Regions from separate parts of the Shimwellia blattae DSM 4481 genome, predicted to be linked through region 1. Evidence: predicted binding sites of a transcription regulator. Region 1 holds the regulator's gene; each other region holds the start of a gene.
The links. The regulator Fur, encoded in region 1, represses iron uptake genes when iron is present. The targets are predictions, from matches to a motif close to ATAATAATGAGAACNACTATCAA.
Positions count from the first base shown of each region.

Region 2: the regulator Fur is predicted to act here: its motif matches at 2,635-2,657, upstream of fhuF (siderophore-iron reductase FhuF).
Region 3: the regulator Fur is predicted to act here: its motif matches at 3,218-3,240, upstream of EBL_RS06685 (isochorismate synthase).
Region 4: the regulator Fur is predicted to act here: its motif matches at 2,564-2,586, upstream of feoA (ferrous iron transporter A).

Region 1 covers NC_017910.1:2,768,149-2,773,545, reverse strand. The annotation lists gene chiP (chitoporin ChiP) at 1-425, shown strand, start outside; gene EBL_RS13020 (ChiQ/YbfN family lipoprotein) at 472-807, shown strand; gene EBL_RS13015 (beta-N-acetylhexosaminidase) at 825-3,476, shown strand; gene fur (ferric iron uptake transcriptional regulator) at 3,561-4,010, opposite strand; gene fldA (flavodoxin FldA) at 4,310-4,840, opposite strand; gene ybfE (LexA regulated protein) at 4,997-5,293, opposite strand.
Region 2 covers NC_017910.1:3,493,316-3,498,712, forward strand. The annotation lists gene rimI (ribosomal protein S18-alanine N-acetyltransferase) at 1-191, opposite strand, end outside; gene EBL_RS16355 (DNA polymerase III subunit psi) at 136-573, opposite strand; gene rsmC (16S rRNA (guanine(1207)-N(2))-methyltransferase RsmC) at 712-1,740, shown strand; tRNA gene EBL_RS16365 (tRNA-Leu) at 1,869-1,955, shown strand; tRNA gene EBL_RS16370 (tRNA-Leu) at 1,985-2,071, shown strand; tRNA gene EBL_RS16375 (tRNA-Leu) at 2,097-2,183, shown strand; gene EBL_RS16380 (DUF1435 domain-containing protein) at 2,261-2,506, opposite strand; gene fhuF (siderophore-iron reductase FhuF) at 2,673-3,461, shown strand; gene EBL_RS16390 (YbaK/EbsC family protein) at 3,578-4,036, shown strand; gene EBL_RS16395 (MFS transporter) at 4,030-5,292, opposite strand.
Region 3 covers NC_017910.1:1,447,567-1,452,963, reverse strand. The annotation lists gene EBL_RS06695 (isochorismatase) at 1-376, opposite strand, end outside; gene EBL_RS06690 ((2,3-dihydroxybenzoyl)adenylate synthase) at 396-2,006, opposite strand; gene EBL_RS06685 (isochorismate synthase) at 2,018-3,190, opposite strand; gene fepB (Fe2+-enterobactin ABC transporter substrate-binding protein) at 3,379-4,347, shown strand; gene entS (enterobactin transporter EntS) at 4,324-5,397, opposite strand, start outside.
Region 4 covers NC_017910.1:249,943-255,339, reverse strand. The annotation lists gene EBL_RS01070 (Tex family protein) at 1-2,258, shown strand, start outside; gene feoA (ferrous iron transporter A) at 2,722-2,946, shown strand; gene feoB (Fe(2+) transporter permease subunit FeoB) at 2,996-5,314, shown strand; gene feoC ([Fe-S]-dependent transcriptional repressor FeoC) at 5,327-5,397, shown strand, end outside.

The sequences.
Region 1 (5,397 bases):
GTATGACCCCGACTTACGCCTCCTCGAATGGCCGCCTTGATATCTGGTGGGATAACCGCTCCGACTTTAACGCCAACGGCGAAAAAGCGGTCTATTTCGGCACCATGTATGATCTCAGCAACTGGAATCTGCCGGGCTGGGCCGTGGGGGCATCGTATGTCTATGGCTGGGATGCCAAACCCAGCTCCCGGCCAACGGATGACGGCTATTACAAATCTAACCGCCGCCTGAAAGAGTCCGCCTACAGCCTGGATGCCATGTACACCGTTCAGGAAGGGCGGGCGAAAGGCACGCTGTTTAAACTGCACTTCACCCAGTATGACAACCACTCCGACATCCCGAGCTATGGCGGCGGCTATGGCAATATTTTCCAGGATGAGCGCGACGTGAAGTTTATTGTTATCGCCCCGTTTACCGTGTTCTGAGGCCAGCCGGGCGGCCCTGCGCTGCCCGCCACTATGGAGTATTCCAATGAAAAAACAACTGTTTGTGGCACTGGTTGCGCTGGCCATCGCCGGATGTTCAGCCACCGCTGATGCCCCCCGTCAGGAGAGCCGCCTGAAAGAAGCCTACAGCGCCTGTATCCGCAGCGCCCAGGGCAACCCGGACAAAGTGGACGCCTGCCAGACGGTGCTCAGTGAGTTGCGTAAAGAGAAGCAGCACCAGGCCTTTGCCGAGCAGCAACAGGTGAAAGTGCTGGATTACCAGCACTGCATTAATGCCCGGAAAATGGGCAACGATGAAGAGGCCAGCGTTATCTGTACCCGTATCTGGCAAGAGCTTCACGCCAGTAATCAGTCACAATAAGGGATGAGGGAAGCAGCATGTTTAAACTGAGCATATCCGCAGCGGCGATTGCGGGATTACTTGCCAGCGGTGCGGCGTTTGCCGGGCAGCAAACGGTCGACCAGATAAGCCAGCTGGCGGTGAACTACACCATTAACGATAACCACGCTGGCGCAAATGGCGTGGACTGTGCCGCCCTGGGGGCCGACTGGGCATCCTGCAATAAGGCGACAATTACGCTGACCAACCACGGTGCGGCCATCACCGATAAAGACTGGGCGATTTACTTCCCGAGCATTCGCCAGATCCTCAAAATCGACAACGATCAGTTTGCCGTTACCCATATTGTGGGTGATCTGCACAAGCTGACGCCAACGGATAAATTCACCGGCTTCCCGGCCGGGAAGTCGGTAGAGATCCCGATAGTCAACGAATACTGGCAGCTGTTTATGACCGATGTGATCCCGCGCTGGTATGTGACCTCCGGCGAGGCAACCCCGAAGGTGATTGCCAGCACCAATAGCGAAGATCTGAGCCGTTTTGTCTCGCCGCTGGGAGGAGATCAGTGGAAGCGCACGCCGGAAGATAAAAACATTCTGATGACGGCAGAAGCGCGTTTTGAGAAAAACAGCGATGTAAAACTGCTCAATGCCCGGAACCTGCGCGGCCAGATCCTGCCAAGCCCCTCCCGGGTAACGGTACACGGCGAGGATGTGGATCTCAGCCACGGGGTTAAGCTGGATCTCTCTGCGCTGACGGCCCCGTCTGCCCGGGCGATTAGCGATCGCTTTGCGCTGCTGGGGGTCAAAACGGACGGTAGCTACCCGGTAAAAACCGCGATTGCTGCCCGCGAATTTAAAGGCGATGACGCAGTACCCGGTGCTTACCGTTTACAGATTGGCCCCAAAGAGGCGCGGATAACCGGCTATGACGAAGCCGGGGTCTTTTATGGTCTGCAGTCTGTGCTGTCGCTGATCCCGACACAAGGGGCGATGAAGATAGCCACCCTGGATGCGGAAGATGCGCCGCGCTTCCAGTACCGGGGGATGTTTATTGATGTGGGGCGCAACTTCCACAGCAAGGCGTCTATCCTGCGTGCGCTGGATCAGATGGCGGCCTACAAGCTGAATAAATTCCACTTCCACCTGACCGATGATGAAGGCTGGCGCATTGAAATCCCCGGGCTGCCGGAGCTGACAGAAGTCGGCAGTAAGCGCTGCCACGATCTGAGTGAGAAAACCTGCCTGTTGCCACAGCTGGGTTCCGGGCCGGATACCTCGACCAACGGCAGCGGCTATTTCAGTAAAGCGGACTATATCGAGATCCTCAAATACGCGAAGGCGCGCCATATTGAGGTGATCCCGGAGATAGACGTACCGGCCCACGCCCGTGCGGCGGTTATCTCCATGGAAGCCCGTTATGATCGTCTGATGAAAGAGGGCAAAGCGCAGGAGGCCGCGGCCTACCGGCTGCTGGATCCGACCGATACCTCAAACACCACGGGCGTGCAGTTTTACGATCGCACCGGCTACCTGAACCCGTGCCTGGAATCCTCGCGCCACTTTATTGATAAAGTGATCGGCGAGATCCAGCAGATGCACAAAGAGGCCGGGCTGGCGCTGACGACCTGGCATTTCGGTGGCGACGAGGCGAAAAATATCTACCTCGGCCCGGGGTATACGGATAAGAACAAACCGGAAGCGGGTAAAGGCCAGCTGGATCTCAGCAAACAGGACAAGCCCTGGGCGAAGTCTCAGGTGTGCCAGACCATGCTGAAAGAGGGCAAAGTGGCCGATCTGGAGCACCTGCCGAGCTGGTTCGCCGTGGAGGTGAGCAAGATTGTTAATAAGCACGGTATCGAGAAGATGCAGGCCTGGCAGGACGGCCTCAAAGATGCCAAAGATGCCAGCGCCTTCGCCACGAAACGCGTTGGGGTGAACTTCTGGGATACCCTGTACTGGGGCGGGGCGGATTCGGTCAATGACTGGGCGAACAAAGGCTATGAGGTGACCATCTCTAACCCGGATTATGTCTATCTCGACTTCCCTTATGAAGTGGATCCGCAAGAGCCGGGATATTACTGGGGAACACGCTTTACCGATGAGCGCAAGCTGTTCAGCTTTGCCCCCAATAACCTGCCGCAAAATGCGGAGACCTCCGTCGATCGCGACGGTATGACCTTCGCGGCGAAGTCAGACAAACCCTGGCCGGGCGCTCACGGGATCTCCGCCCAGCTCTGGAGCGAGGTGGTGCGCACAGACGATGAGCTGGAATATCGCCTGTTCCCGCGCCTGATTGCCATGGCGGAGCGTGCCTGGCACCAGGCCGGGTGGGAGCAACCTTTCCAGGCCGGTAAAGAGTATCAGGGGGGCGTCACGCACCATGTGGATACCAAAGCGCTGCACCAGGACTGGGAGCGTTTTGCAAACCTGCTGGGGCAGCGTGAGCTGGCGAAGGTGGATAAAACCACGCTTGCATACCGCCTGCCGGTGCCAGGGGCGCAGGTGGCAGCCGGGGTGCTGGCGGCGAATGTCAGCCTGCCGGGGCTTGGTATTGAATACTCGGTAGATGGCGGAAAGCAGTGGCAGCGCTATCAGGATAATGCCCGCCCGCAGGTCAGCGGTGAGGTGATGGTGCGTACTGTCAGCCCGGACGGTAAACGTACCAGCCGGGCGACAACGGTACGCTGAGTCGCAACGAAAAACGGTGGCCTGGCCACCGTTTTTTTGTCGGTAAAAAACCGGGTATCACCCGGTTATGTTTACTGAGCGTGATTATTTAGAGTCGTCGTGAGCGTGTTCATCCTCACGGCAGTCTCCCTCAGCGCAGTGGCCATACAGATACAGACTGTGGTTGGTCAGGCGAATTCCATGACGCGCCGCAATTTCACGCTGGCGGGATTCAATGGAGTCATCACTGAATTCGATCACTTTGCCGCAATCCAGACAGATCAGATGGTCATGGTGATGCTGCTGGGTCAGCTCAAAAACCGATTTGCCACCTTCGAAGTTATGACGGGTAACAATGCCCGCGTCATCAAACTGGTTCAGCACGCGGTATACGGTGGCTAAGCCAATCTCTTCGCCCATATCGATCAGTCGTTTGTACAGCTCTTCCGCACTGACGTGATGATTAGCAGGCTCCTGTAACACTTCGAGGATTTTCAGCCGGGGAAGTGTGACTTTAAGGCCAGCCTTCTTTAACGCGTTATTATTGTCAGTCATGCGGGAGTTATCCTGTTGCTTAACGATTTAGCCCCCGGAGGGAGTTAAAAGCGGGTACGACAAAAGATGCATGGGTTTCATTATAGAACCGATGGTTATAAATGAAAACCGCGAAACATCACACAAATACAGCCTTCAGAAAACGAATGTCAGTATTGCTTCACAAGAAAAAAACATTCATTAAAGCGACCGTCATTGTACCGCGTTCTGATATAAAGTTAAAAACTTGTAGCAATTCTTGTTATCGGGCAAAACAATCAGGCGGCACTGGCGGGTGGGTGCCAGCGCCGCGCTACCACTCAGGCGTTGATAATATCGCTCAGGTGCATCTCTTCAGAAACCTGCTTAACCCAGGCTTCAACGCGCTGCTGGGTCAGCTCTGGCTGGCGGTCTTCATCGATAGCCAGGCCCACGAAGTGGTTATCATCCACCAGACCTTTAGAGGCTTCAAAGTGGTAGCCTTCTGTTGACCAGTGGCCGACGATAGTCGCCCCGCGTGGCTCGATAATATCGCGCAGGGTGCCCAGCGCATCGCAGAAATATTCTGCGTAATCTTCCTGGTCGCCACAACCAAACAGCGCTACCAGTTTGCCGGTAAAATCAACATCTTCCAGGGTAGGGAAGAAATCATCCCAGTCACACTGCGCTTCACCGTAGTACCAGGTCGGGATACCGAGCAGCAGAATATCGAACGCTTCCAGATCTTCTTTGCTGCTTTTAGCAATGTCATGCACCTCAGCCACATCTTTACCGAGCTGCTTCTGAATCATTTTTGCGATATTTTCGGTGTTGCCAGTGTCGCTGCCGAAGAAAATGCCTGCGATCGCCATGAGTAAGATAACCTCTTGAATCTTAAAATAGGGTGGCTGCTTGATGCCATGGATTGGTCAATGATAGCAGAACAGCTCCTGCAGCGGAAACTGCTATCACCGCCTTGTGCACAGACTGCAACATGGGGCGGATAACGGGGAACGACGGGTTCTCTGTTACCGGGAGGGCGTCTTGCGTAACGTGTCGCTGAGTAAGTCCATCAGCATGGTTTCGATCAGTTCGCTGCGGCTGATACTGCGTGCCTCTGCCAGCTGGTTCAGTGCATCCACGGCGTCACTATTGAGTTTTAACTCCACACGCTTAAGCCCGCGGCTTTTATCGCGTTTGAGCTGGTTCCGTTTATTTATGCGTAACTGTTCGTCACGGGATAACGGATTGGTTTTCGGTCGACCCGGGCGACGTTCGTCTGCGAACAGATCGAGTGTCGTCCGGTCCGTTTGTTCTTTTGCCATGATAAAGAATATTGCCAGGGGAAACAGGCGACGGAGCATTAAGCCCGGGCGTATTAATCAGCGCGCCATCATACAACAGGGAGCAGGGCGCGCCAACGCGTAAG
Region 2 (5,397 bases), 730 kb from region 1:
GCCTCATCAAGCACAATCTGGGTAATGGCAAACCCGGCCATGGCGCCGTCGTGGTCGATACGTAAATTCAGGTAGCGCTCGCCCTGGTTACTGAGCAGTGTTTTTTCGCTCCAGGGAAAGGCATGGCTACGCCGCTCAATCACCAGCGCTGCGGCCAGAGAGTCCGTGCTGAGGGTAGAAATCGGGTTCATGTTCACAAATCTGCTGCCACAGCGCTCTGCGCGCCGCGCCACTTTGTTGAAGTTCATCCAGCGCCGGGGTATCCAGCTGTGCTCCCGCCAGGGCCAGGGGCTGATCGATAGCCATCCGCCAGCTATTGCAACGGCTGCCTTGCGGCAATATGGCCAGTTGTTCCGGGGTCAGACACTGTACCTGATCGGCGCTCAGCGCCAGGCTTAAGAGGACATCCCGTACCAGGGGATCGTCCAGCGCCGGGGGTTCACTGGCCACAATCACCAGCCGGGTTTGCCCGGATAAGGCCACCGCAATTTCCCCCTGCAACGCCGCAGGGCGGCGCAGCGTCCACTGGGTTATCCCCAGTTGCTGTAGTTGCCAGTCGCGTCGGGAAGTCATAGCGAAACCTGTGTTGATCCGAAGGCCGCTAAATATACCAAATCCACCGGGCTGGCGCTATGTCGGACCGCGACCGCCAGGTGTCAGGCGCAGAGGCTTAGGTATATAATCGCCGCTTACCGAAAAAAGGAGTAATGAATGTCTGCTTATACCCCGGCAAGTGAAGTCTTGCTGCGCCACAGTGATGATTTCGCCCAAAGCCGCGTTCTGTTTGCCGGAGATTTGCAGGATGACCTGCCCGCGCGCCTGGAGACCGCCCAAAACCGGGCCTGCACCCAGCAGTACCACCACTGGCAGAACCTGTCTGCCCTCATGGGGGATGCCGTGCAGTTCGGGCTCACGGCAGATGCCGCCACCGTTGGCGACAGCGACACGCTTATCTACTACTGGCCGAAAAACAAACCCGAAGCCCACTTTCAGCTGATGAACCTGCTGGCGCTGCTGCCGGTGGGCAGCGATATTTTTGTGGTCGGCGAGAACCGCAGCGGCGTGCGCAGCGCCGAACAGATGCTTGCGGAATTCGCCCCGCTGAATAAAGTCGACAGCGCCCGGCGCTGCGGGCTCTATTACGGCAAACTGGAAAAACAGCCCGCCTTCAACCCGGAAGCCTGGTGGGGCGAATACCAGGTCAACGGCCTGACCATTAAAACCCTGCCCGGGGTCTTTAGCCGCGACGGGCTGGATGTGGGCAGCCAGCTGCTGCTTTCCACCCTCAGCGCCCACAGCAAAGGCAAAGTGCTGGATGTGGGCTGCGGCACCGGGGTGCTGGCGGTAAGCCTTGCCAGCCACTCGCCGAAAGTGCGCCTGACCCTGAGTGATGTCTCTGCCCCGGCGCTGGCCGCCAGCAAAGCCACCCTCGCGGCGAACGGTGTTGAAGGTGACGTGGTTGCCGGTAATGTCTACTCCGGGGTCACAGGCCGCTTTGATATGATAATGTCCAACCCGCCGTTCCATGACGGGCTGCAAACCAGCCTTGATGCGGCCCAGACCCTGATTCGCGGAGCCGTGCGCCACCTGAATATTGGCGGCGAGCTGCGCATTGTGGCGAACGCCTTTCTGCCCTACCCGGATCTTCTGGATGAGACTTTCGGTAATCATGAAGTTATCGCCCAGACCGGGCGCTTTAAGGTGTACCGCTCGGTAATGAGCCGTAACAGCAAGCGCTAAGTTTTACGCGCAAAATGCCGCTTTTTGCAGCACTCAGAAAAGCGGCGCAAAATTAACTGTTGACGCCTGCCAGAAAAGCTCTAGAATGCGCCTCCGTGGTTGTGATTCTCTTTGAGAATTAACGGTACGCGAAGGTGGCGGAATTGGTAGACGCGCTAGCTTCAGGTGTTAGTGTCTTAACGGACGTGAGGGTTCAAGTCCCTCTCTTCGCACCAAAAACCACGCAAGATATCGTTCGCACTGCGCGAAGGTGGCGGAATTGGTAGACGCGCTAGCTTCAGGTGTTAGTGTCTTAACGGACGTGAGGGTTCAAGTCCCTCTCTTCGCACCAATGCGAAAACGATATCAGAAACTGTGCGAAGGTGGCGGAATTGGTAGACGCGCTAGCTTCAGGTGTTAGTGCCTTAACGGGCGTGAGGGTTCAAGTCCCTCTCTTCGCACCACTCCTTCGGGAGTCCCTCTCCAGGTAGTCCTTGCTGTTTATTCCCCCATGAATTTTTTATGTGACTCTCTTCAGAGTTCAGACTCCGCTATTTCCGCTCAGCAGCGTCAGCGCCATCATCAGCCCACCGGCAAATGTCAGCCCGGAAGGCAACAGCAGATAATGGCGTAAATGCCGGTTGAACAGCATTACCGTGGTGCTCAGCATCCCCAGCACCAGAATCACCCGCCACTGGGCAGCACTCAGCCCCCATATGGCCCCCGCCGCCGTCAGTACGGCCGGCAGAATGATCCCCCAGCCACTTCTCAGTTGTTGTTGCAGCATATGGCCCCCGGCAACCATCATTGATAATGAGATGCATTATCATATGATAGCTATTATCAATTGTCACCATCGGCGCAACATAACATTTGCGGGCCCCCCCTTGTTTATCTCTTAGCACGCAGATAGTATTGGCAATCATTATCATTACTATTACAACTTACCCGCGATGGCACTGCCTACAGAATCCTCTTTCCTGCTTCCCCTGTCCGGTAGCACAAGTCCTGGCGCGGCGGCAGATCTCTCCACGACCCTGCAGCCGTTTTTTGCCCGGCAGCGCCCATATTTTAATGAATTTATCCACTTCGGCGGCCAGCCTGCGGCCCGGCAGCAACATTTTGATGAATGGCGCAAGCCCGCCAGTCTCAGCACCCTGCTGGCCTGCTACGGTGACCATATCTACCGCCACCACCCGCACGGGCAGCGCGAGCCTAAACCGCTGGTGTCATTATGGGCCCAGTGGTTTACCGGGCTGCTGGTTCCCCCCCTGATGATGGCCCTGCTGACCCAGCGCCAGGGGCTGGATATTTCACATGGCGCCATTGCCACCGGGTTTCATGAGGCCGGGCGCGCGGCCACCTTCTGGATAGCCGGAAACGAAGATCCGCAGATAACCGCACTCGGCCCCCGGGCGCGGCTGGAAGCGCTGTGGACCACCACAATGCAGCCAGTGGTGGACCGGCTGGCGGAGCACGGCGGCGTCAGCAGCAAATTAATCTGGAGCAATACCGGCTATCTGGTGGGCTGGTTTCTTGGTGAGTTAAGGCCGCTACTGGGGGATGCCCTGGTCAGTGAGCTGCGCCACAGCTGTTTTAATGAGCAAACGCTGCTTTGCGGGGCACAGAATCCGCTGTTTCGCACCATGCTGCTGCGGGACGGGCTATACGTGCGCCGCACCTGCTGCCAGCGCTATCGCCTGCCGGATGTTAAATCCTGTGGTGACTGCACCCTGAAATAACCCCCGGAACAATCCGGGAATAGCGTTTTTCTGGCCGTATCTGCCGCCTGGTGGTTTACAGCGCATATCTCCTTGTGACAGATTAGCGCAGCATTCATCAGGAGATTAGTAAAAGCATGAGTCTGCAGTCCGTGCGGCAATACCTCGCCGACAACGCCCCCGATATCGATATCCTTGAACTGAAAAAACCGGCTATCACCACCGCCCAGGCGGCAGAAGCCTGGCATGTGGCACCGGGGCAACTCGCCAAAACGCTCCCCCTGGAAGTTGAGAATAATGTGGTGCTGATTGTGGCCAGAGGCGATGTGCGCCTGGATAACGAAAAGCTGAAGCAGACCTTCAAATCCCGGGCGCGGATGCTGAGCAGTGATGAAGTGCTGCTCTGGACAGGGCACCCGGCCGGTGGGGTCTGCCCGTTTGGCCTGGAAAACCCGCTTGCCGTTTACTGTGATGTGTCGCTGCGCGACTTTCCGGAAGTGTTACCCGCTGCGGGCGCCGTCCATAGCGCCGTGCGTATCTCTCCTGAGCGGCTGGCCGAACTGACCGCCGCCCAATGGGTCGATGTCTGTCAGTGATAAGAGTGCTGTGAGTGGGCCTGCGCGCCCGGCTCCTCTTCGCGGGCACCGGAAATCACCATCCCCCGGGTTTCACGGCCAAACGCCACAAAGACACAAATCAGCACCGCCACCACCCCGGCCACGCAGGCCATAGCAAAGCCGTAATTCCCGTTATGGGTTTCTGCGATACGCGCCTGCAGCGTGGCATTGACCGAGGCAATCAAATTCCCCAGCTGGTAGACAAACCCGGGCAGTACCGCGCGGGCATTGGCGGGCACCAGCTCATTAAGCCAGGTCGGCACAACCCCCCAGGCCCCCTGGACCATAAACTGCATCAGAAACGCCCCAAGGCCGATGGTAAACGAGCCACTGGAAAAGGCCCACAGGGGTAACACCGGCAGCGCCAGGAAGGCGGCGATCATCATGGTTTTCTTACGGCCAATCTGCTCAGACAACGAACCGAACAGCACGCCGCCAATCATCGCCGCAATATTGTAGCTGATGGCTATCAGGCTTACGGTGTGCGGGTCAAAACCGTGCTGCACTTTGAGGAAGGTGGGGTACAGATCCTGCGTACCGTGGCTGAAGAAGTTAAAGCAGGCCATCACCACCACCAGATACAGGCACAGCTTCCAGTGGCTGCGCAGTACCGGTAACAGCGCCGTGCTCTCCTGACGGGAGCGGGCCGCCTGCCAGACAGCGGATTCCGGCACTTTAAAATAGATATAGGGCAGCAACAGCACCGGCAGGGCGCCAATCAGGAACATACCGCGCCAGCCCACCATGCTGTAGAACAGACCAAAGATAACCGAGGCCAGCAGGTATCCACACGGATAACCGGCCTGGAAAATCCCCGACATCAGCCCCCGGGAGCGGTCGGGTATGGTCTCCATCGCCAGCGAAGAGGCCACCCCCCAGATCCCCCCCATAGCCACACCGTAGATAACCCGGAAGGCCAGAAATGCCGTGAATGTCGGCGACCAGGCGGAAAGCAGCTCAAACACCGAGAACATGGCGATATTGGTCATCAGTATCGGCTTGCGGCCAAAGCGCTCGGCCAGGCGGCCGAAAATCAGCGCCCCGATGGGGCGCACCGCAAGGGTGAGCATAATCGCCAGGGAAACCTCAGACACGGAGGTAGAAAAGTTAGTGGCCAGATCGCTGAGCACAAAAACCAGAATAAAGAAGTCAAAAGCATCCAGCGTCCAGGCTGAAAAACTGGCAATCGCCGTATGGCGCTGCACAGGCGTCCAGGTAAGTGGTGAGAATGTCATGGGAAAGTCCTTACGTCGTCGCGAACTGCGTCGCGTTTTTCGGGCACGTCAGCCAGGCAAGGAACAGGCGATCACTTGTCGGGAGGGCGCAACCACCCCTGATTA
Region 3 (5,397 bases), 1.3 Mb from region 1:
AGCGCCACTTGACCAGCACCGTATCGTCCGCCTCCGGGGCCAGGGCGGCAATAATGGTTTTCTGCTCCGGGTGCTGGTTAATGCCCGGCCCCCACATATCGTTAAGCAGGGCGCGGTCCGCGTCGCTCTGGTTATCCGGCTGGGCGGTGTAATACACCGGGATCCCCTGCTGTTTGCAGAACCGGCGCAGGGCAGCAATGTTCTCTACCATCTGCGTGATCATCGCGTCGTCGCGGGCCCAGAAGTTAATAAAGTAGTCCTGCATATCGTGAATAAGCAGCGCCGCACGGGCCGGATCAAACGCCCAGTCTACTTTTGTTGCCGGGATATCAGCCGCGACCGGCAGCTCATAGCCGGTCAGTTTTGGAATGGTCATGTTCTTCTCCTTTATGTACTTACCGGGCCTGCTGGCGTTGCGCGATAATGTGGCGCAGTTTTTTCTTATCCACTTTCCCGACCGGGGTCAGCGGCAGTGACGGGACCATCTCAACACGGTCCGGCAGTTTAAATTCCGCCACCCCCAGCTCACGCAGGTAACGGCGGATCTCCACGGCGCGCAGCGGACGGTGACCGACAATAAAAGCGCAGCTCTTCTCCCCCATCAGCGCGTCGTCCATAGAGACCAGCGCCACATGCAAAATGGCCTCATGGCGCAGCAGCAGGTTTTCTATCTCCTCGGCGGCTATCTTCTCGCCGCCGCGGTTTATCTGATCTTTTTCGCGCCCGACCACCCGGATATTGCCGTCCTCACCGAGGATAACCAGGTCACCGGAGCTGTAAAAACCGTCCTGGTCGAAGGCCCGGGCATTGTGCTCCGGGCTGCGGTAATAGCCCCGGAAGGTATAAGGCCCGCGGGTCATCAGGCGGCCTTCTGTTCCCGGCGGCACCGGGGTGCCCTGTTCATCCACCACCCGGATTTCATCATCCGGGCACATGGGGCGCCCCTGGGTGGTAAAAATCACCTCGTCGCTGTCATCCAGCCGGGTGTAGTTCACCAGCCCTTCCGCCATGCCGAATACCTGCTGGAGCTGGCAGCCGATCTCGGCCGGGATCCGCCGCGCCAGCGCTTCAGACAAGCGGGCGCCCCCCACCTGCAACAGCTGCAGGGTTGATAAATCCCCCGCGACACCATCGCGCAGCGCCTGGAGCCACAGGCTGACTGCCGGGGGCACCAGTGCCGTGTGGGTAATGCGCTGCCGGGCAATCAGCCCGAAGCACAGCGTCGGGCTGGGGTCGGCGGCCAGCACCAGCGTGCCGCCACCGTAAAACACCCCCAGCCAGCCCGGGGAGCTCATGGCGTAATTGTGGGCAGCGGGAATGGCGCACAGAAACCGGGTCTGCCCGTTAAAGCCACAGATCTCCACGCTGCGCCGGATGCTGTAGTAGTAGTCATTGTGAGTGCGCGGGATCAGTTTTGGCGTGCCGGTACTGCCGCCGGAAAGCTGGAAAAAGGCCACTTCACCGGGGGCGCTGGGCTCCTGCAGCGGGAGATCCAGCGGCTCGGCTATCCAGAACTCCAGTCCCCGCTCACCGGTGTCGTGCAGCAGGGCCACCACTGTTAAGCCGGGCAGACGGGCGTGCAGGGACGCAATATATTGCTCATCCTGAAACAGGCTATGCTCCCGGTCGGCCACCAGCAGGGCGGGCTCAATCTGGCTGGCATAGGCATCCAGCTCGGTACGCTGATGGCTGAACAGCGCATTCACCGGGGCCACCCCGATGCGCAGCAGGGCAAACAGCGTGATGCACAGCTCCGCCACATTGCCCAGTTGCACCAGGGCCGTGTCCCCGCGTTTTAAGCCCCGGCGCTGAAAGGCACCCGCCAGGCGGTTAACCTGCTGATACAGCTCCCGGTAACGGTACTGGCGCGTACCGTCAATCAGGGCAATGGCCTCACTGTGCTGGTGACGGTCAAGAATATCGCCGAGGGGTAAATCCACCCAGTAGCCCTTTTCCCGGTAGTGCCGGGCTAAATCTTCCGGCCAGTGGTTAAATTCAATCGCCATAACGTCAATCCTTAATTCAGTCCCAGAACATTTAACATGGTGCCCAGCTTGGCCCCGGTTTCCCGCCACTCAGACTCTGGCGATGAGTCCGGCACGATACCGGCACCGGCAAACAGGCGAATATGCTCGCCAGACAGGCGGGCACTGCGAATGGTGACCGCCCACTCGCCATTTCCCTGGTCATCACACCAGCCAACAATGCCGCCAAACAGGCCCCGGTCGAACGGTTCCAGCCCGGCTATCAGCTGCATCGCCTGCTGGTGGGGAAAACCACTTAGCGCCGGGGTGGGATGCAGCAGGCACGCCAGCGCCAGCACACTGGCGGTGCTCTCGCCATCAATGGCCGATGCCAGATGCCACAGGGTTGGCGTGGTGATAAGCGACGGCGCGGCGGGCACATTCAGACAAGAGGCCAGCGGCTGGAGTTGCTGGCGCATGGCGTTAACCACCAGCGCGTGCTCGTGGCGGTCTTTGGCAGAGGCCATCAGCGCCTCACCGGCCCGGGTGTCTTCGCGGGCATCGCTAAGATTGCGCCGGGCCGTGCCCGCCAGCGGCAGGGAGCTGAACAGGGTGCCGGTTTTGCGCACTAATAATTCCGGGCTGGCGCCCAGCAATGTGCCGCCATCAGATAAGGGAACGTGGAAATTAAAACTGCCCGGGTTCTGGGCCATCAGGCGGGCCATCACCCCGTGGCTGTCGGGTGCGCTGGCACAGCGGATGTCAATCAGGCGCGAGAGCACCACTTTATCGATACCCGGCTGGCGGGTGGCGCTGGCACCGCGCGCCACCATCTGGGTAAAGACATCATGGCCGGGGATCTCCACTTTCAGCACCGGCTCCGGCTGCGGGCCGGTGGCCGACGCCTTAAAATGCCCGGCCACCTGATCGGGTGTCATCTCCTGGTGGGATTGTGGAATAAACAGTTCGCTGGGGTGACGGGTATCAAACGGGATAGCCCCCACCACCAGCGGGTGTGCGATACCCGCCTGCCGGGCGCTGTGAAACGCCTCAGCCAGCTGCTGGCTGAACGGACTGCGGGGATCGGCCCCTCCCTGAGCGGGTGTTGTAATACGGCAGAAACACCCTGATGTGATCAAACTGCGCAACGGTGACGTGAAACTAAAGCTGTCTTTTGCGGGCATTGTTGCCACCCCCGGTCGCTTTTCCTGTAAAAGCGTTGCCATGCAACCTCCGGTGAAATGATAAGGCGTTTAATAATAATTATCATTTGTATTTTGGAGCGGTAACGTAAGTGTTACGCCGCCTGGTGTCAACCATCACCACGGCAGATTTCACTAAAATTGCCCCTTGTGCTTTACCGGCGCAACGATGAAAATGAGACGCATTACTTAACAAGAAGAGATATAACCCTGTGATCCAGCCGATAATTCTGCGCAATGCGCTCACTGCCGCGCTTTTATTTTGTTGTGCGTGTAGTCAACTCGCCCAGGCCAGCAGCGGCTGGCCGCGTACCGTCACCGACAGTAAAGGCAGCCACACGCTGGAGCAGGCGCCGGTGCGGATTGTCTCTACCAGTGTGACCCTGACCGGCTCACTGCTGGCGCTGGATGCGCCGGTGGTTGCCAGCGGTGCCACCACCCCCAACAACCGGGTGGCGGATCAGCAGGGCTTTTTGCGCCAGTGGGGGGATGTGGCCCGACAGCGTAACGTGGCCCGCCTGTATATTGGCGAGGCCAACGCCGAAGCCATTGCCGCCCAGATGCCGGATCTGATTTTAATCAGTGCGACCGGGGGGGATTCTGCCCTCCCCCTGTATGACCAGTTGTCGGCCATTGCGCCTACGCTTGTCATCAACTATGACGATAAAAGCTGGCAGCAGTTACTGACCCAGCTGGGCACTATTACCGGCCATGAAAAACAGGCCGCCGCGCGGATTGCCGAATTCAACACCCGGCTGGAAAAAGCCCGCCAGCATATGACCCTGCCCCCCCAGCCGGTCAGCGCGCTGGTTTATACCCCCGCCGCCCACAGCGCCAACCTGTGGACGGCCGAATCCGCCCAGGGGCAGTTACTGCGTCAGCTGGGGTTCCGGCTTGCAGAACTGCCCGCCAGCCTGCGGCTCAGCACCAGCATGGGCAAACGCCACGATATCGTGCAGCTTGGCGGCGAAAACCTGGCCCACGGCCTTAACGGCCAGACCCTGCTGATGTTTGCCAACAACGACCAGGACGCGGCGGCCCTGAGTAAAGACCCGCTACTGGCCCATATTCCGGCAGTGAAAGATAAACGGGTCTGGGCGCTGGGTACGGAGACCTTCCGGCTTGACTACTACAGCGCCACACTGATTCTGCAACGCTTAAGCGCCCTCTTCGCTTCGTGACCCCTCCTCCACCTGGGGGGGCTGATACAGCCCGCGTAGCTGGGCCAGTAACAGGATCAGCAGCACGGCAACCACCGACAGCACCGCACCGGACACACTGGCCGCCCACTGGGGGGTTGCCAGGGTGGCCAGGCTTCCCAGTGCTGCCGCCCCCAGGGCATCACCGGTGACATTCTGCGCCGTCCACAGGCCATTAATTCTGCCCAGCATCTCATCCGGCGTGTGGCGCTGAATAAGGGTGTACTGCAACAGCGAGCTGATACCACTCAGATAGCCGAACACCACCAGCAACAGCGCCCCGCCCGCCCATACCGGCATCCCACCGAACAGACCAATGGCGATAAACGCCCCGCAGCTGCTCAGCAACAGCAGCATACCCGGGCGGGTATGCTGTGCCAGTCGACCGCTGGTCAGGGCACCAGCTGCGGCCCCCAGCGGGACCGCCGCATACAGAAAACCAATCTGGCCGGTGGTCATCTGCCAGTCACCGGCCAGAGCCGGGTACAGCACCCGCACGGCGCTGGCCATGGTCAATAACGCGCCCACTAAGGCGATACCGCCCACCAGCGGGTGGCTGAACAGAAAAGCGATACCGCTTCCCAGCGCCCGGAGTGGGTGCATTCGCGGCATCTCCGGCGGTGCCAGGCGGGGCAGCTTCAGCAGGGTCAGGCAGGTAATCAGCGTACCAAAGGCGGCCAGCCCGTAGTTCCAGACCGGGCCACCCCAGGCCAGCAGCAGGCCACCACACATAGGGGAGATAACCGAGCCCAGGCGCACCGTCAGCATGGTGATGGCCCCGGCCTGCATCAGATTTTCGCGCCCGACCAGTGCCGGGGTGGCCGCCAGCAGCGCCGTTACGCCAATCGACGCAAACAGACCATCCCAGACGCCCAGCAGGTAAATGGCCAGTAGCGAAGGTGCTGGTAGTAAGGCGTTTATCGCCAGGCCCACAAAACCCAGCCCGCAGGCGCTTCTTGCCAGCAGGATCAGGCGGCGGCGCTCATAGCGGTCCGCCAGTACGCCCCCCATCATCAGGCCGATAAACATGGT
Region 4 (5,397 bases), 1.6 Mb from region 1:
TGCTGGACGAGGGCAACACCGTGCCCTTTATTGCGCGCTACCGTAAAGAAGTCACTGGTGGGCTGGACGATACCCAGCTGCGCCAGCTGGAAACCCGGCTGAGCTACCTGCGCGAGCTGGAAGACCGCCGCCAGGCGATCCTCAAGTCCATCACCGAACAGGGTAAGCTCACCGAGGCGCTGGCCAGCGCCATCAACGGCACCCTGAGCAAAACCGAGCTCGAAGACCTCTACCTGCCCTATAAGCCAAAGCGCCGCACCCGTGGGCAGATTGCCATTGAGGCCGGGCTTGAGCCGCTGGCGGATCTGCTGTGGAACGAGCCGGACCATGATCCGGAAACCACCGCCGCAAGCTATGTTGATGCCGATAAAGGCATCGCAGACGTTAAAGCCGCCCTCGACGGTGCCCGCTATATCCTGATGGAGCGCTTCGCCGAAGACGCGGTGCTGCTGGGCAAAGTGCGCGACTACCTGTGGAAAAATGCCCATATCGTTTCCCGGGTGGCCGAAGGCAAAGCCCAGGAAGGGGCGAAATTCAGCGACTACTTTGATCATCATGAGCCTATTGCCGCCGTGCCGTCTCACCGGGCGCTGGCCATGTTCCGCGGCCGCAACGAGGGTATTTTGCAGCTGTCGCTGAATGCGGATCCGCAATTTGATGAGCCCCCCAAAGAGAGCTACTGCGAGCAGATTATTATCGACCATCTGGGCCTGCGCCTGAATAACGCCCCGGCAGACAGCTGGCGGCGCGCGGTGGTCAGCTGGACCTGGCGCATCAAAGTGATGATGCACCTTGAAACCGAACTGATGGGCAGCGTGCGCGAGCGGGCGGAAGATGAAGCCATCAACGTTTTTGCCCGTAACCTTCACGACCTGCTGATGGCGGCCCCCGCAGGGCTGCGCCCCACAATGGGCCTTGATCCGGGCCTGCGTACCGGGGTGAAAGTGGCCGTGGTGGATGCCACCGGTAAACTGGTCGCGACCGATACCATTTACCCGCACACGGGCCAGGCCGCCAAAGCCGCCGTCGTTGTCGCGGCACTGTGTGAAAAGTATCAGGTTGAGCTGGTGGCTATCGGTAACGGTACCGCCTCCCGCGAGACGGAGCGCTTCTTCCTTGATGTTCAGAAACAGTTCCCGAAAGTGACCGCCCAGAAGGTGATTGTCAGCGAGGCGGGTGCCTCGGTCTATTCGGCCTCGGAGCTGGCGGCGCTGGAATTCCCGGATCTTGACGTTTCGCTGCGCGGTGCTGTCTCCATTGCCCGCCGTCTTCAGGATCCGCTGGCAGAGCTTGTGAAAATCGATCCGAAGTCTATCGGGGTTGGTCAGTACCAGCATGATGTCAGCCAGACCCTGCTGGCGAAAAAACTCGATGCGGTAGTGGAAGACTGCGTAAACGCCGTGGGGGTGGATCTGAATACCGCCTCTGTGGCGCTGTTAACCCGGGTCGCCGGGCTGACCAGAATGATGGCCCAGAATATCGTGGCCTGGCGCGACGAAAACGGCCAGTTCCGCAACCGCCAGCAGTTGCTGAAAGTCAGCCGTCTGGGGCCAAAAGCCTTCGAACAGTGTGCGGGCTTTTTGCGTATTAACCACGGGGATAACCCGCTGGATGCCTCCACCGTACACCCGGAAGCCTACCCGCTGGTAGAGCGTATCCTTGCCGCCACCCGGCAGAGCCTGCAAGTGCTGATGGGCGACACTAGTGCCCTGCGCGGCCTGAAAGCTGCCGACTACACCGACGAGCGCTTCGGGCTACCCACGGTGACAGACATTATCAAAGAGCTGGAAAAGCCCGGCCGTGACCCGCGCCCGGAATTTAAAACCGCCAGATTTGCCGACGGGGTCGAAACCATGAACGACCTGACCCCGGGCATGGTGCTGGAAGGGGCGGTCACCAACGTGACCAACTTCGGTGCGTTTGTGGATATCGGTGTCCACCAGGACGGGCTGGTGCATATCTCGTCGCTGTCTGACAAGTTTGTCGACGATCCGCACAAGGTCGTGAAAGCCGGTGACATTGTGCAGGTCAAAGTGCTGGATGTGGATCTCAACCGCAAACGCATTGCCCTGACCATGCGCCTGGATGAGCAACCCGGCGAGGGCAGCCCGCGCCGCAGCGGCAATACCCCCCAGGAGCAGGGCCGCGGCAACCGCCCGGCCACCCGGGGCGCCAAACCCCGCACGCGGGATAACGCCCCGGCCGGTAACAGCGCCATGAGCGACGCGCTGGCCGCTGCATTTGGCAAAAAACGCTGATACTCCCCCACCCGGCCATCACTGGCCGGGTTATTCCGCCCCGCCCGATTGTTTAATAATGACAGCTATTGTTTATTAACCGTTAACGTTATAACCCAGCGTTATTTCCCGGCCCGAATAATTAATTGCCCAGACAATGAGATAACAATATACGAAGAAATGTTAATAAGTACGCTATTCGTAACAGAGCAAATACGCCTGCATTATTTCCCGCTTCGCTTTTTGTGTTATATGCAGTGCAAAAAACGCCCTGCCGGTTGCGCTGTGTCAATAAAATCACAAATACTTTAGCTTTATGATTGCTGATAAAAACCATTCTCATTATCATTGTTAGCACGCCACAACCACATCCCTGATGCAGCTGGGCCGCATATCACCGCGATATCGCGCATGTGTGCTGTTTTTTTACCGTACCCTGAGCCCCGCACTGCTGAAGCTCAGTCAGAAAAACTAAGTAGGTTCTATGCAATTTATACCCAATAGTGCGTGGAAGATTACTGGCTTCTCCCGCGAAATCAGCCCGGCATACCGCCAGAAATTACTCTCCCTTGGTATGTTACCCGGTGCTTTATTTCAGGTGGTTCGTATTGCCCCGTTAGGCGACCCGATTCACATCGAAACCCGGCGCGTAAACCTGGTGCTGCGTAAAAAAGACTTAGAATTATTACAGGTGGAATCCGTCGCCTGATATTTCCGGCGCGATGCGCCCTATTCATTATTTCCGTTCACGTTAACCCATGAAAAATCTTACTATTGGTCTTATTGGTAACCCGAACTCAGGAAAAACCACCCTGTTCAACCAGCTGACGGGCTCCCGCCAGCGGGTGGGAAACTGGGCCGGGGTGACCGTTGAGCGCAAAGAAGGCCAGTTCTCTACCACCGACCATAAAGTCACGCTGGTAGACCTGCCCGGCACTTACTCACTCACCACTATCTCCTCACAAACCTCCCTTGATGAGCAGATTGCCTGCCACTACATTCTCAGCGGTGATGCCGACCTGCTGATTAACGTAGTGGATGCCTCGAACCTTGAGCGTAACCTGTATCTGACCCTGCAGCTGATAGAGCTGGGCATTCCCTGCATTGTTGCCCTCAACATGCTGGATATTGCCGAAAAGCAGCATATTCAGATTGATGCCGATGCCCTCGCCGCCCGGCTGGGCTGCCCGGTGGTTCCGATTATCTCTACCCGCGGGCGCGGTATCGACAGCCTCAAGCTGGCCATTGACCGCCGCCACCAGAACCAGAACATCGAACTGGTGCACTACGCCAAACCCCTGCAACGCGAAGCGGCCTGGCTGGCGGGCGAAATGCCGGCGCAGATCCCGGCGCGCCAGCGCAACTGGCTGGCGATTCAGATGCTCGAAGGGGATATCTACAGCCGCAACTACGCAGGCGAAGCCCAGGAGAAGCTGGATGTTGCCCGGGCGCGGCTGGCCGATGAGATTGACGACCCGGCACTGCACATTGCCGATGCCCGTTACCAGAGCATTTCCGCCATCTGCGAAGCGGTGAGCAACACCCTCACCTCCGGCCCCAATAAACTCACCGCCGCCATGGATAAAATTATCCTGAACCGGGTGCTGGGTTTGCCTATCTTCCTGCTGGTGATGTACCTGATGTTCCTGCTGGCTATCAACATCGGCGGCGCGCTACAGCCCATCTTTGACGGTGGCTCTGTGGCTATCTTTATTCACGGCATCCAGTGGCTGGGGGCGACCCTGCACTTCCCTCAATGGCTGACTATCTTCCTCGCCCAGGGGATCGGGGGCGGTATTAATACCGTGCTGCCGCTGGTGCCGCAGATTGGGATGATGTTCCTGTTCCTCTCGTTCCTGGAAGACTCCGGCTATATGGCCCGGGCCGCGTTCGTAATGGACCGTCTGATGCAGTCCCTTGGCCTGCCGGGGAAATCGTTCGTGCCGCTGATTGTCGGGTTTGGCTGTAATGTGCCGTCCGTTATGGGTGCCCGCACCCTGGACGCCCCCCGGGAACGGCTGATGACCATTATGATGGCGCCGTTTATGTCCTGCGGCGCGCGGCTGGCTATCTTTGCGGTCTTTGCCGCCGCGTTCTTCGGCCAGAGCGGTGCGCTGGTGGTGTTCTCGCTGTATATCCTCGGCATTGTGATGGCTATCCTCACGGGGCTGATGCTGAAATTCACCATTCTGCGCGGCGAGGCGAGCCCCTTTGTGATGGAGCTGCCCGTCTACCACGTGCCGCACCTTAAAGGGCTGCTGCTCCAGACCTGGCAGCGCCTGAAAGGCTTTGTACTGCGTGCCGGTAAGGTGATTGTGATTGTCAGTGTGTTTATCGGCGCGCTGAACAGCTTCTCCTTTAGCGGTAAGGCGGTAGACAACATCAATGATTCGGCCCTGGCCTCGGTCAGTAAAGTGCTGACCCCGCTCCTGGCGCCGATCGGTGTTCATGAAGATAACTGGCAGGCGACCATCGGGCTGTTTACCGGCGCCATGGCAAAAGAGGTGGTTGTCGGGACCCTGAACACCCTCTATACGGCGGAAAATATCCACGAAGAAGCGTTTGATCCGGCCAGCTTCAGCCTGACCGGCGAGCTGAGCGACGCGCTACAGGAGACCTGGACCAGCCTGGTGGACACCTTCAGCCTGAGCGTACTGGCCAACCCGATTGAAGCCAGCAAAGGTGACGGCGACATGGGCACCGGCACCATGGGCGTGATGAACGCCAAATTCGGCAGCGATGCGGCCGCCTACAGCTATCTGATCTTCGTGCTGCTGTATACGCCGTGCATCGCGGTCATGGGGGCCATCGCCCGGGAAGCCAGCCGTGGCTGGGTAATGTTTGCGGTCTTCTGGGGGATGGATATCGGCTACTCGCTGGCCACCCTTAACTACCAGATAGCCAGCTTCAGCGCCCACCCGCAGTACAGTCTGGTGTGCATTCTGGCGGTGATTCTGTTTAATGTGGTGGTGATTGGCCTGTTGCGCCGCTCCCGCAGCCTGGTGGATGTGAACCTGTTGACACAGGGTAAGCCGGTCTCCTCCTGCTGCCAGAACAGCTCCGGCGATTGCCACTAAGGCGGGGGATACATGGCTACGCTGATTGAAGTCCGGGATTTGCTGGCATTGCGCGGGCGGCTGGAGGCAGGCCAGATAAGCCA